3 regions of the Solibacillus sp. FSL W7-1436 genome follow, and region 3 is predicted to be linked to each of the others. Evidence: a T-box and tRNA genes for the amino acid it is inferred to sense, from the RefSeq annotation. Region 3 holds a T-box; the other regions hold tRNA genes.
What was found. The T-box of region 3 lies ahead of leuS (leucine--tRNA ligase). A T-box ahead of a tRNA ligase gene usually reads a tRNA of that ligase, here a tRNA-Leu.

Region 1: it encodes a tRNA-Leu, which carries the amino acid that the T-box ahead of leuS (leucine--tRNA ligase) is inferred to sense. The anticodon was not compared.
Region 2: it encodes a tRNA-Leu, which carries the amino acid that the T-box ahead of leuS (leucine--tRNA ligase) is inferred to sense. The anticodon was not compared.

What each region holds. Positions count from the first base shown of each region.
Region 1 covers NZ_JBBOWV010000001.1:1,603,504-1,607,665, forward strand. The annotation lists rRNA gene MKX73_RS08035 (23S ribosomal RNA) at 1-1,670, shown strand, start outside; rRNA gene rrf (5S ribosomal RNA) at 1,758-1,873, shown strand; tRNA gene MKX73_RS08045 (tRNA-Val) at 1,883-1,958, shown strand; tRNA gene MKX73_RS08050 (tRNA-Thr) at 1,968-2,043, shown strand; tRNA gene MKX73_RS08055 (tRNA-Lys) at 2,050-2,125, shown strand; tRNA gene MKX73_RS08060 (tRNA-Gly) at 2,176-2,250, shown strand; tRNA gene MKX73_RS08065 (tRNA-Leu) at 2,255-2,343, shown strand; tRNA gene MKX73_RS08070 (tRNA-Arg) at 2,371-2,447, shown strand; tRNA gene MKX73_RS08075 (tRNA-Pro) at 2,472-2,548, shown strand; tRNA gene MKX73_RS08080 (tRNA-Ala) at 2,555-2,630, shown strand; tRNA gene MKX73_RS08085 (tRNA-Ser) at 2,650-2,742, shown strand; tRNA gene MKX73_RS08090 (tRNA-Asp) at 2,769-2,844, shown strand; tRNA gene MKX73_RS08095 (tRNA-Phe) at 2,855-2,930, shown strand; tRNA gene MKX73_RS08100 (tRNA-Ile) at 2,937-3,013, shown strand; tRNA gene MKX73_RS08105 (tRNA-Asn) at 3,023-3,098, shown strand; tRNA gene MKX73_RS08110 (tRNA-Glu) at 3,101-3,172, shown strand; gene MKX73_RS08115 (MBL fold metallo-hydrolase) at 3,355-4,162, shown strand, end outside.
Region 2 covers NZ_JBBOWV010000001.1:1,820,000-1,824,161, reverse strand. The annotation lists tRNA gene MKX73_RS09185 (tRNA-Glu) at 245-316, opposite strand; tRNA gene MKX73_RS09180 (tRNA-Asn) at 318-393, opposite strand; tRNA gene MKX73_RS09175 (tRNA-Ile) at 405-481, opposite strand; tRNA gene MKX73_RS09170 (tRNA-Gly) at 493-566, opposite strand; tRNA gene MKX73_RS09165 (tRNA-Phe) at 570-645, opposite strand; tRNA gene MKX73_RS09160 (tRNA-Asp) at 651-726, opposite strand; tRNA gene MKX73_RS09155 (tRNA-Met) at 730-804, opposite strand; tRNA gene MKX73_RS09150 (tRNA-Ser) at 849-941, opposite strand; tRNA gene MKX73_RS09145 (tRNA-Met) at 954-1,027, opposite strand; tRNA gene MKX73_RS09140 (tRNA-Arg) at 1,086-1,162, opposite strand; tRNA gene MKX73_RS09135 (tRNA-Leu) at 1,183-1,271, opposite strand; tRNA gene MKX73_RS09130 (tRNA-Gly) at 1,278-1,352, opposite strand; tRNA gene MKX73_RS09125 (tRNA-Lys) at 1,405-1,480, opposite strand; tRNA gene MKX73_RS09120 (tRNA-Val) at 1,491-1,566, opposite strand; rRNA gene rrf (5S ribosomal RNA) at 1,579-1,694, opposite strand; rRNA gene MKX73_RS09110 (23S ribosomal RNA) at 1,769-4,162, opposite strand, start outside.
Region 3 covers NZ_JBBOWV010000001.1:341,112-345,273, reverse strand. The annotation lists gene MKX73_RS01610 (TIGR01212 family radical SAM protein) at 1-277, opposite strand, end outside; gene MKX73_RS01605 (MDR family MFS transporter) at 411-1,580, shown strand; T-box leader at 1,632-1,847, shown strand; gene leuS (leucine--tRNA ligase) at 1,960-4,162, shown strand, end outside.

The DNA.
Region 1 (4,162 bases), 1.3 Mb from region 3:
TCAGACCGGAAGGACTGGTGGAGCGGTTAGAAGTGAGAATGCCGGTATGAGTAGCGAAACATGGGTGAGAATCCCATGCACCGTATGACTAAGGTTTCCTGAGGAAGGCTCGTCCGCTCAGGGTTAGTCGGGACCTAAGCCGAGGCCGATAGGCGTAGGCGATGGACAACAGGTTGATATTCCTGTACCACCTCCTCACCGTTTGAGAAATGGGGGGACGCAGTAGGATAGGGTAAGCACGCCGTTGGTTGCGCGTGTTCAAGCAGTAAGGCGTGTATGTAGGCAAATCCGCATACTATAACGTTGAGCTGTGATGACGAGCTCGTATGAGCGAAGTTCCTGATTTCACACTGCCAAGAAAAGCCTCTATCGAGGTGAGAGGTGCCCGTACCGCAAACCGACACAGGTAGTCGAGGAGAGAATCCTAAGGTGTGCGAGAGAACTCTCGTTAAGGAACTCGGCAAAATGACCCCGTAACTTCGGGAGAAGGGGTGCTTCTTTGGGTGCATAGCCTAGAGAAGCCGCAGTGAATAGGCCCAGGCGACTGTTTAGCAAAAACACAGGTCTCTGCAAAACCGTAAGGTGACGTATAGGGGCTGACGCCTGCCCGGTGCTGGAAGGTTAAGAGGAGCGGTTAGCGCAAGCGAAGCTGTGAATTGAAGCCCCAGTAAACGGCGGCCGTAACTATAACGGTCCTAAGGTAGCGAAATTCCTTGTCGGGTAAGTTCCGACCCGCACGAAAGGCGTAACGATCTGGGCACTGTCTCAACGAGAGACTCGGTGAAATTATAGTACCTGTGAAGATGCAGGTTACCCGCGACAGGACGGAAAGACCCCGTGGAGCTTTACTGTAGCCTGATATTGAATTTTGGTACAACTTGTACAGGATAGGTAGGAGCCAGAGATCTCGGAGCGCCAGCTTCGAAGGAGGCGTCGGTGGGATACTACCCTGGTTGTATTGAACTTCTAACCCATGCCCCTTAGCGGGGTAGGAGACAGTGTCAGGCGGACAGTTTGACTGGGGCGGTCGCCTCCTAAAGAGTAACGGAGGCGCCCAAAGGTTCCCTCAGAATGGTTGGAAATCATTCGTAGAGTGTAAAGGCATAAGGGAGCTTGACTGCGAGACCTACAAGTCGAGCAGGGTCGAAAGACGGGCTTAGTGATCCGGTGGTTCCGCATGGAAGGGCCATCGCTCAACGGATAAAAGCTACCCCGGGGATAACAGGCTTATCTCCCCCAAGAGTCCACATCGACGGGGAGGTTTGGCACCTCGATGTCGGCTCATCGCATCCTGGGGCTGTAGTCGGTCCCAAGGGTTGGGCTGTTCGCCCATTAAAGCGGTACGCGAGCTGGGTTCAGAACGTCGTGAGACAGTTCGGTCCCTATCCGTCGTGGGCGTAGGAAATTTGAGAGGAGCTGTCCTTAGTACGAGAGGACCGGGATGGACATACCGCTGGTGTACCAGTTGTCTTGCCAAAGGCATCGCTGGGTAGCTATGTATGGACGGGATAAGTGCTGAAAGCATCTAAGCATGAAGCCCCCCTCAAGATGAGATTTCCCATTACGCAAGTAAGTAAGACCCCTGAAAGACGATCAGGTAGATAGGTTCGAGGTGGAAGTGCGGCGACGCATGCAGCTGACGAATACTAATCGGTCGAGGACTTAACCACATTTTATTGCACAAATTCAATGAACCGTTTATCCAGTTTTGAAAGAATGAAAATTCTTTTACATAGGCTTTTTAAAGCCCACTATAGTGAAGTGATGATGGCAAAGAGGTCACACCCGTTCCCATACCGAACACGGAAGTTAAGCTCTTTAGCGCCGATGGTAGTTGGGGGCTTCCCCCTGTGAGAGTAGGACGTCGCTTCGCTAGAATATTGGAGGATTAGCTCAGCTGGGAGAGCACCTGCCTTACAAGCAGGGGGTCGGCGGTTCGAGCCCGTCATCCTCCACCATTTCTAAGTGCCGGTGTAGCTCAGTTGGTAGAGCAACTGACTTGTAATCAGTAGGTCGAGGGTTCGACTCCTTTCGCCGGCACCATTTAGAGAGCCATTAGCTCAGTTGGTAGAGCATCTGACTTTTAATCAGAGGGTCGAAGGTTCGAGTCCTTCATGGCTCACCAGTTTTATAAAATTATACATACTGTCAGATATAAAAGATCTTAAGCATTTTGCGGAAGTAGTTCAGTGGTAGAACACCACCTTGCCAAGGTGGGGGTCGCGAGTTCGAACCTCGTCTTCCGCTCCAAAATGCCGGGGTGGCGGAACTGGCAGACGCACAGGACTTAAAATCCTGCGGTGAGTGATCACCGTGCCGGTTCGATTCCGGCCCTCGGCACCATTTTATAATTCTTATCTCTAATAATGCGCGCCCGTAGCTCAATTGGATAGAGCGTCTGACTACGGATCAGAAGGTTGTGGGTTCGACTCCTGCCGGGCGCGCCATAATATATTTTTTACTGACATATTCGGAATGTAGCTCAGCTTGGTAGAGCACTTGGTTTGGGACCAAGGGGTCGTAGGTTCGAATCCTGTCATTCCGACCATTTTATGGGGCCTTAGCTCAGCTGGGAGAGCGCCTGCCTTGCACGCAGGAGGTCAGCGGTTCGATCCCGCTAGGCTCCACCATTTATATTTTATTCCCTTTGGAGGTATACCCAAGTCTGGCTGAAGGGATCGGTCTTGAAAACCGACAGGCGGGTAACACCGCGCGGGGGTTCGAATCCCTCTACCTCCTCCATTTTTAATATTTTTACTTCAGATGTTGGTCCCGTGGTGTAGCGGTTAACATGCCTGCCTGTCACGCAGGAGATCGCCGGTTCGATCCCGGTCGGGACCGCCATTTTTTTTATGGGTTTGTAGCTCAGTTGGTAGAGCATTAGATTGAAGCTCTAAGTGTCGGCGGTTCGATTCCGTCCAAACCCACCATACTATGGGCCTATAGCTCAGCTGGTTAGAGCGCACGCCTGATAAGCGTGAGGTCGATGGTTCGAGTCCATTTAGGCCCACCATAGTATTATTCCGAAGTAGCTCAGTTGGTAGAGCATCCGGCTGTTAACCGGCAGGTCGCAGGTTCGAGTCCTGCCTTCGGAGCCATTGGCCCGTTGGTCAAGTGGTTAAGACACCGCCCTTTCACGGCGGTAACACGGGTTCGAATCCCGTACGGGTCATATACACTTGAATGAAAAGACATTGCAAAATTTGCAATGTCTTTTTTGTTTTGTAATAATGTAAATCTCCACTGTTTGAAGAATGAACAGTAAGGTATTATTAAGATACAATAGAAGGGCTGTCTGGAATCAATTTCGAGGCATGCCCTTTCTGCATATAAACAGTGGGAGCAGGTGGAAAAGTGAATGCAATAAAAACAGGTAATAAAGCAGTTTACCCGATTATTTTTCCTTCTGATTATAGTGGATTGGGGAGTATAAACTGTTATGTCTACCAAAATGGAGAAGACTATACCTTAATAGATGCGGGTATTGAAGGTGGTGAATTTGAGCAATTCTTCTATCAGAAATTGAAGGAATATAAAATTGAAATTAACCAAATTACCCGTATTATTTTAACGCACTTTCATAATGATCATATCGGGGTAGTAAATCAAGTTACGAATGAATATCCGGTTCCAGTCTATGCCAGTAAAATCGCCATTCCCCGTCTGAAATGTGAAGATGATTATTTAATGCAGAAGCTTAATTTTTACTATAGGTTGTATGAGCAATACGGCGTACTGGAATTTGCCCGTGAACGAATGGCAAAAATGGAGCATACATTTCACAATAAAGAAAATGTAATGATCTATCCGCCAATTCTGCAACTGGAAGACGGACAGGAAATCGGTGGATTACATGTAGTTGCGGCTCCAGGGCATTCACCGGATTCGATCTGTTTGTTTGATGCGGAAACAGGCTGGTTATTTGCGGGGGACTTTTTGTTGGCCACGGGTATGACAAATGCTTTAATTGACCATGACGATTCAGGAAATATAACGAACCCGATCAGCCAATATATAGACTCAATTGATAAAATGAAAACTCACAATGTACGCACCGTGTTTGCAGGACATAAAGAGATTTATGAAAACTTGAATGATGTGATGGAGAAAAGCTTAAGTAAAATAGAATACAAGCTGCAAAAGGTTGTATCCAAAATTAGTG
Region 2 (4,162 bases), 1.5 Mb from region 3:
CATTATTTATTATAGATTTTTTAATAAAGAAAGGAAGTTATTTTCGAATAGTATCTAATAATTCTTTTTGGTAGTAATGGATTGATCATCCTTTTCTTGATCATTCAAAATTACCGGATGGGATTTGTCCCTTTCTAAACAACCTGATATTGATAATTAAAAATCGTAGTCGAGGATTTATAGTAGAAATTTAAATTTCTTTACAAACAAAAAAAGCATGTAGCCTTTGCTACATGCTTATAAATGACCCGTACGGGATTCGAACCCGTGTTACCGCCGTGAAAGGGCGGTGTCTTAACCACTTGACCAACGGGCCATGGCTCCGAAGGCAGGACTCGAACCTGCGACCTGCCGGTTAACAGCCGGATGCTCTACCAACTGAGCTACTTCGGAATAATTGTATATGGTGGGCCTAAATGGACTCGAACCATCGACCTCACGCTTATCAGGCGTGCGCTCTAACCAGCTGAGCTATAGGCCCTATTTAAAAACTGGAGCGGGTGATCGGAATCGAACCGACAACATCAGCTTGGAAGGCTGAGGTTTTACCACTAAACTACACCCGCATATGGTGGGTTTGGACGGAATCGAACCGCCGACACTTAGAGCTTCAATCTAATGCTCTACCAACTGAGCTACAAACCCACAAATGGCGGTCCCGACCGGGATCGAACCGGCGATCTCCTGCGTGACAGGCAGGCATGTTAACCGCTACACCACGGGACCATTTGGTTGCGGGGGCAGGACTTGAACCTGCGACCTTCGGGTTATGAGCCCGACGAGCTACCACTGCTCCACCCCGCGACAATATTATGTTTATACTTTTTTCATTACCCAGTTTGTAAAAATGGAGGAGGTAGAGGGATTCGAACCCCCGCGCGGTGTTACCCGCCTGTCGGTTTTCAAGACCGATCCCTTCAGCCAGACTTGGGTATACCTCCAAAAGTATAAAATGGCTACCGAGGGAGTCGAACCCACGACCTTTCGGGTATGAACCGAATGCTCTAGCCAGCTGAGCTAGGTAGCCATGATGATAAGTATTTCTCTACTTGATAAGCATATAAGCTTTATCCAGTTAAGTTATATGGCGCGCCCGGCAGGAGTCGAACCCACAACCTTCTGATCCGTAGTCAGACGCTCTATCCAATTGAGCTACGGGCGCATATTGTTTTATTTAAAAAATGGTGCCGAGGGCCGGAATCGAACCGGCACGGTGATCACTCACCGCAGGATTTTAAGTCCTGTGCGTCTGCCAGTTCCGCCACCCCGGCATTTTTTGGAGCGGAAGACGAGGTTCGAACTCGCGACCCCCACCTTGGCAAGGTGGTGTTCTACCACTGAACTACTTCCGCAAAATGCATTAGAGAATTTTTATTCTGACAGTATATATAATGGTTATAAAACTGGTGAGCCATGAAGGACTCGAACCTTCGACCCTCTGATTAAAAGTCAGATGCTCTACCAACTGAGCTAATGGCTCTTGATTAAAATGGTGGAGGATGACGGGCTCGAACCGCCGACCCCCTGCTTGTAAGGCAGGTGCTCTCCCAGCTGAGCTAATCCTCCCAAAAAAAATAAGCGAAGCGACGTCCTACTCTCGCAGGGGGAAGCCCCCAACTACCATCGGCGCTAAAGAGCTTAACTTCCGTGTTCGGTATGGGAACGGGTGTGACCTCTTTGCCATCATCACTTCACTTAATTATTTAGTTAAAAGAAATTTCATTCTTTCAAAACTGGATAAACGGTTCATTGAATTGTGCAATAAAATGTGGTTAAGTCCTCGACCGATTAGTATTCGTCAGCTGCATGCGTCGCCGCACTTCCACCTCGAACCTATCTACCTGATCGTCTTTCAGGGGTCTTACTTACTTGCGTAATGGGAAATCTCATCTTGAGGGGGGCTTCATGCTTAGATGCTTTCAGCACTTATCCCGTCCATACATAGCTACCCAGCGATGCCTTTGGCAAGACAACTGGTACACCAGCGGTATGTCCATCCCGGTCCTCTCGTACTAAGGACAGCTCCTCTCAAATTTCCTACGCCCACGACGGATAGGGACCGAACTGTCTCACGACGTTCTGAACCCAGCTCGCGTACCGCTTTAATGGGCGAACAGCCCAACCCTTGGGACCGACTACAGCCCCAGGATGCGATGAGCCGACATCGAGGTGCCAAACCTCCCCGTCGATGTGGACTCTTGGGGGAGATAAGCCTGTTATCCCCGGGGTAGCTTTTATCCGTTGAGCGATGGCCCTTCCATGCGGAACCACCGGATCACTAAGCCCGTCTTTCGACCCTGCTCGACTTGTAGGTCTCGCAGTCAAGCTCCCTTATGCCTTTACACTCTACGAATGATTTCCAACCATTCTGAGGGAACCTTTGGGCGCCTCCGTTACTCTTTAGGAGGCGACCGCCCCAGTCAAACTGTCCGCCTGACACTGTCTCCTACCCCGCTAAGGGGCATGGGTTAGAAGTTCAATACAACCAGGGTAGTATCCCACCGACGCCTCCTTCGAAGCTGGCGCTCCGAGATCTCTGGCTCCTACCTATCCTGTACAAGTTGTACCAAAATTCAATATCAGGCTACAGTAAAGCTCCACGGGGTCTTTCCGTCCTGTCGCGGGTAACCTGCATCTTCACAGGTACTATAATTTCACCGAGTCTCTCGTTGAGACAGTGCCCAGATCGTTACGCCTTTCGTGCGGGTCGGAACTTACCCGACAAGGAATTTCGCTACCTTAGGACCGTTATAGTTACGGCCGCCGTTTACTGGGGCTTCAATTCACAGCTTCGCTTGCGCTAACCGCTCCTCTTAACCTTCCAGCACCGGGCAGGCGTCAGCCCCTATACGTCACCTTACGGTTTTGCAGAGACCTGTGTTTTTGCTAAACAGTCGCCTGGGCCTATTCACTGCGGCTTCTCTAGGCTATGCACCCAAAGAAGCACCCCTTCTCCCGAAGTTACGGGGTCATTTTGCCGAGTTCCTTAACGAGAGTTCTCTCGCACACCTTAGGATTCTCTCCTCGACTACCTGTGTCGGTTTGCGGTACGGGCACCTCTCACCTCGATAGAGGCTTTTCTTGGCAGTGTGAAATCAGGAACTTCGCTCATACGAGCTCGTCATCACAGCTCAACGTTATAGTATGCGGATTTGCCTACATACACGCCTTACTGCTTGAACACGCGCAACCAACGGCGTGCTTACCCTATCCTACTGCGTCCCCCCATTTCTCAAACGGTGAGGAGGTGGTACAGGAATATCAACCTGTTGTCCATCGCCTACGCCTATCGGCCTCGGCTTAGGTCCCGACTAACCCTGAGCGGACGAGCCTTCCTCAGGAAACCTTAGTCATACGGTGCATGGGATTCTCACCCATGTTTCGCTACTCATACCGGCATTCTCACTTCTAACCGCTCCACCAGTCCTTCCGGTCTGACTTCAACGCTGTTAGAACGCTCTCCTACCACGCATACTCAAAGTATGCATCCACAGCTTCGGTGAATCGTTTAGCCCCGATACATTTTCGGCGCAGCGTCACTCGACCAGTGAGCTATTACGCACTCTTTAAATGATGGCTGCTTCTAAGCCAACATCCTGGTTGTCTAAGCAACGCCACATCCTTTTCCACTTAACGATTACTTGGGGACCTTAGCTGGTGGTCTGGGCTGTTTCCCTCTTGACTACGGATCTTATCACTCGCAGTCTGACTCCCGTGTATAAATATCCGGCATTCGGAGTTTGTCTGAATTCGGTAAAGCGAGATGCCCCCCTAGTCCAAACAGTGCTCTACCTCCGGTATTCTCAATCACGAGGCTAGCCCTAAAGCTATTTCGGAGAGAACCAGCTATCTCCAGGTTCGATTGGAATTTCTCCGCTACCCACACCTCATCCCCGCACTTTTCAACGTGCGTGGGTTCGGGCCTCCAGTGAGTGTTACCTCACCTTCACCCTGGACATGGGTAGATCACCTGGTTTCGGGTCTACGACCACGTACTAATTCGCCCTATTCAGACTCGCTTTCGCTGCGGCTCCGTCTTCTCAACTTAACCTCGCACGTAATCGTAACTCGCCGGTTCATTCTACAAAAGGCACGCTATCACCCATTAACGGGCTCTAACTACTTGTAGGCACACGGTTTCAGGATCTATTTCACTCCCCTT
Region 3 (4,162 bases):
TTGTTAAGCCGTCTTTCCATTTGTTCTCCATTTTTGCTTTAATCTTTTCGAACTGTACGGGAATCGGATCGACTTTACTGCCCGCAAAGTCTCCTGAACCTGCTGCCGAACAGAATGTACAACCGCCAAAAGCGACTGTACCATCACGGTTTGGGCAATCAAAACCTGCATCCAAAGCAACCTTGTAAACTTTCTTTCCGAATTCATTTCGCAGATAGCGATTCCATGTATAATAACGTTTCCCGTCTGACGGGAAAGGGAAATTTGTTTCAGTCATTCCTAGTTCACTCCTCTAACGTATTATTCTAACACGGACGGAACATCGTGTCCTACTAGAAATCTTTTTCTTGTACAAATTCCTGTTACAGAATAAACTAGTAAATTGAGCAAATATTGAAGGAGGAAGTTGAGTGCCGAAACAAGTATGGTTTTTAATTATTGGCACATTCGTAAATACGGTCGGAAATTCATTTTTATGGCCTTTAAATAGTATTTATATTCATGATCATTTAGGAAAATCTTTAACTACCGCTGGAATTGTCCTCATGCTGAATTCATTGGCAGGTGTGTTCGGCAATCTGGTAGGTGGTTATTTATTTGATAGATTAGGTGGCTATAAAGCAATTTTAATTGGGGTTGTATTTAATTTATTGTCAATCACACTGTTAACCATTTGGCATGACTGGCCGCAATACATCATATTTTTGACGATGTTGGGCTTTAGCGGGGGGATTGTGTACCCGGCGATTTATGCGATAGCAGGGAGTGCCTGGCCAGAAGGGGGGCGACGTGCGTTTAATTCGATCTTTTTGGCGAACAACGTAGGGGTCGCAATTGGACCGGCATTGGCAGGCATTGTTGCCGATATTAAATTTGACTATGTATTTAGTGCGAATCTATTTTTCTACGCTGTATTTTTTGTGCTTGTCATCACGACATATAAGCGGTTTGATATGAAGGGACTGACAACAAAGCCGTTCTCAGGTAATGAGACAAAACGAAGAAACAGGGGACCGATTGTGGCGATCAGTATATTAAGTATATCATTAATCGTCTGCTGGTTAAGTTACTCTCAATGGAGCGCGACCATTTCTTCTTATACGCAGGGGCTGGGAATGAGCCTGTCCGAATACAGTTTACTATGGACGATTAACGGATTTATGATCGTTGCAGTTCAACCGATTATCCGACCGCTTGTCACACGCTGGGAAAACAAAATAAAACATCAGCTGGTTCTTGGTCTCATATTGATGTCGCTATCTTATATCGTCGTCTATTTTGCCCAGGACTTTAAGATGTTTGCTGCAGCGATGGTCATTTTGACGTTCGGCGAAGTGTTCTTTACACCGGTAATTCCGATGATTGCCAATAAATTGGCGCCTCATGGACAAGAGGGTTTCTATCAAGGGCTAGTCAACAGTGCATCAACAATGGGACGGATGATTGGTCCTGTGTTTGGCGGGTTAATGGTAGATTTATATGGCATGCAAATTTTGATGCTAATATTATCCCTGCTCATTGTCATGGCTATTATTCCGTGTCTGGTCTTTGATCGGACGCTGGGAAAAGAACAAACATAAAACAGTTACTTGTACTTTTGTGTTGAATTCGTTAAAATGAATGAAATAATAATATTGACTGTGATGAGGAATAGTAAACGGACGCACTTTATAGAGAGCTGGCGGCAGGTGGAAGCCGGTAAGTGTCAAGTTGAACTCGCCTCGGAGTTTGCTTTAGTGAAGTAATAGTAGCTAATGGCCGTGTATTCGCGTTAAGAAATGAAGCTGAGTGCTGCGTCACTAATTTGGGTGGTACCGCGGGAGTATAAAATACCTCTCGTCCCTTCTTATCATAAGATGGGACGGGATTTTTTTATTTTTTAAATATTCTGTTAAATCATTGATGATGCGCCTAAAATACATAAACCACAGCAAGAATATATTTAAAGGAGGAATTATTGTGAGTTTTAATCATCAGCAAATTGAAAAAAAGTGGCAAACGTTTTGGGATGTCAATAAAACATTCAAAACTGAAAATGAAATGGATAAACCGAAATTTTATGCATTGGATATGTTCCCGTATCCATCAGGTGCGGGTCTGCACGTAGGACACCCTGAAGGCTATACGGCGACAGATATTTTATCTCGTTTTAAACGTATGCAAGGCTATAATGTACTTCATCCAATGGGTTGGGATGCATTCGGTTTACCTGCAGAGCAATATGCACTTGATACAGGAAATGACCCTGCTGAATTTACGGCAAAAAACATCGCAACATTTAAACGTCAAATTAACGAACTAGGTTTCTCTTATGACTGGGATCGTGAAATTAATACAACTGACCCGTCATACTACAAATGGACGCAATGGATTTTCACTAAGTTAGTGGAAATGGATTTAGCGTATGTGGATGAAGTGGCAGTAAACTGGTGTGAAGCATTAGGTACAGTACTTGCAAACGAAGAAGTAATCGACGGAGTTTCTGAGCGCGGCGGCCACCCGGTAGTTCGTCGTCCGATGCGACAATGGGTACTGCGTATTACAAAATATGCAGACCGTTTAGTCGATGATTTAGTTGATGTTGACTGGCCTGAATCGATCAAGGAAATGCAGCGTAACTGGATCGGCCGTTCTGAAGGCGCACAAGTGAAATTCACAGTTGCCAACACAGACAAAAACTTCGAAGTATTCACAACACGTCCGGATACATTATTTGGCGCGACTTATTGTGTATTAGCTCCAGAGCATAAATTAGTAGCTGACATTACTACTGCAGAGCAAAAAGAAGCGGTAGAAGCATACTTGGAAAAAGTATCGTTAAAATCTGATTTAGAACGTACAGACTTAGCAAAAGAAAAAACAGGTGTATTCACAGGTGCTTATGCAGTGAACCCGATTAACGGCAAACAAGTGCCAATCTGGATTGCGGATTATGTATTGGCAACATACGGAACAGGTGCAATTATGGCTGTTCCTGCACACGATGAGCGCGACTATGAATTTGCTAAAGAGTTCAACTTGGAAATTATTCCGGTTCTTGAAGGCGGAGACATCGAGAATGAAGCATTCACTGGTGACGGTGCGCACATTAACTCGGACTTCCTGAACGGATTAAATAAAGCAGAAGGTATTGCGAAGGCAATTGAATGGTTAGTGGAAAATGGTGTAGGGGAAAAGAAAATCACTTACCGTCTACGTGACTGGTTATTCAGCCGTCAACGTTATTGGGGTGAACCAATTCCAGTAATTCACTGGGAAGATGGCACAATGACTACGATCCCTGTAGAAGAGCTGCCACTGGAATTACCGAAAACAACAAACATCCGACCTTCAGGTACAGGTGAATCACCACTTGCAAATATTGAAGAATGGGTAAATGTAGTTGATCCGGTAACAGGCAAAAAAGGACGCCGTGAAACGAATACAATGCCGCAATGGGCTGGTTCATCATGGTACTTCCTGCGCTATATCGATCCGAAAAATGATCAGGCGCTTGCAGATCCTGAACTATTAAAACACTGGCTTCCAGTCGATATTTATATCGGTGGTGCTGAGCACGCGGTACTTCACTTACTATACGCACGCTTCTGGCATAAAGTGCTTTATGATTTAGGGCTAGTTCATACGAAGGAACCGTTCCAAAAGTTATTTAACCAAGGGATGATTCTAGGTGAAGGTAATGAAAAAATGTCTAAATCTAAAGGCAATGTAGTAAACCCGGATGACATTATCGCTTCACACGGTGCAGATACATTACGTTTATACGAAATGTTCATGGGTCCACTGGAAGCTTCTGTAGCATGGAGCACGAACGGCCTTGATGGGGCACGTCGTTTCCTAGATCGTATCTGGCGTCTATTCGTAACAGATGAAGGAAAGCTAGCTGCAAAAATTCAAGATTCTTCTGATACGACATTGGAAAAAGTGTATCACCAAACTGTGAAAAAAGTGACAGAAGACTATGAAGGCATTCGCTTCAACACAGCGATTTCACAAATGATGGTATTCATTAATGACTGCTACAAAGCGGAAGTAATTCCAACAGAATATGCAAAAGGCTTCGTGAAGCTTTTATCACCGATCGCACCGCATATTGCCGAAGAGCTTTGGTCAATTTTAGGACATGAAGACACAATTACGTATGCAACATGGCCAACATTCG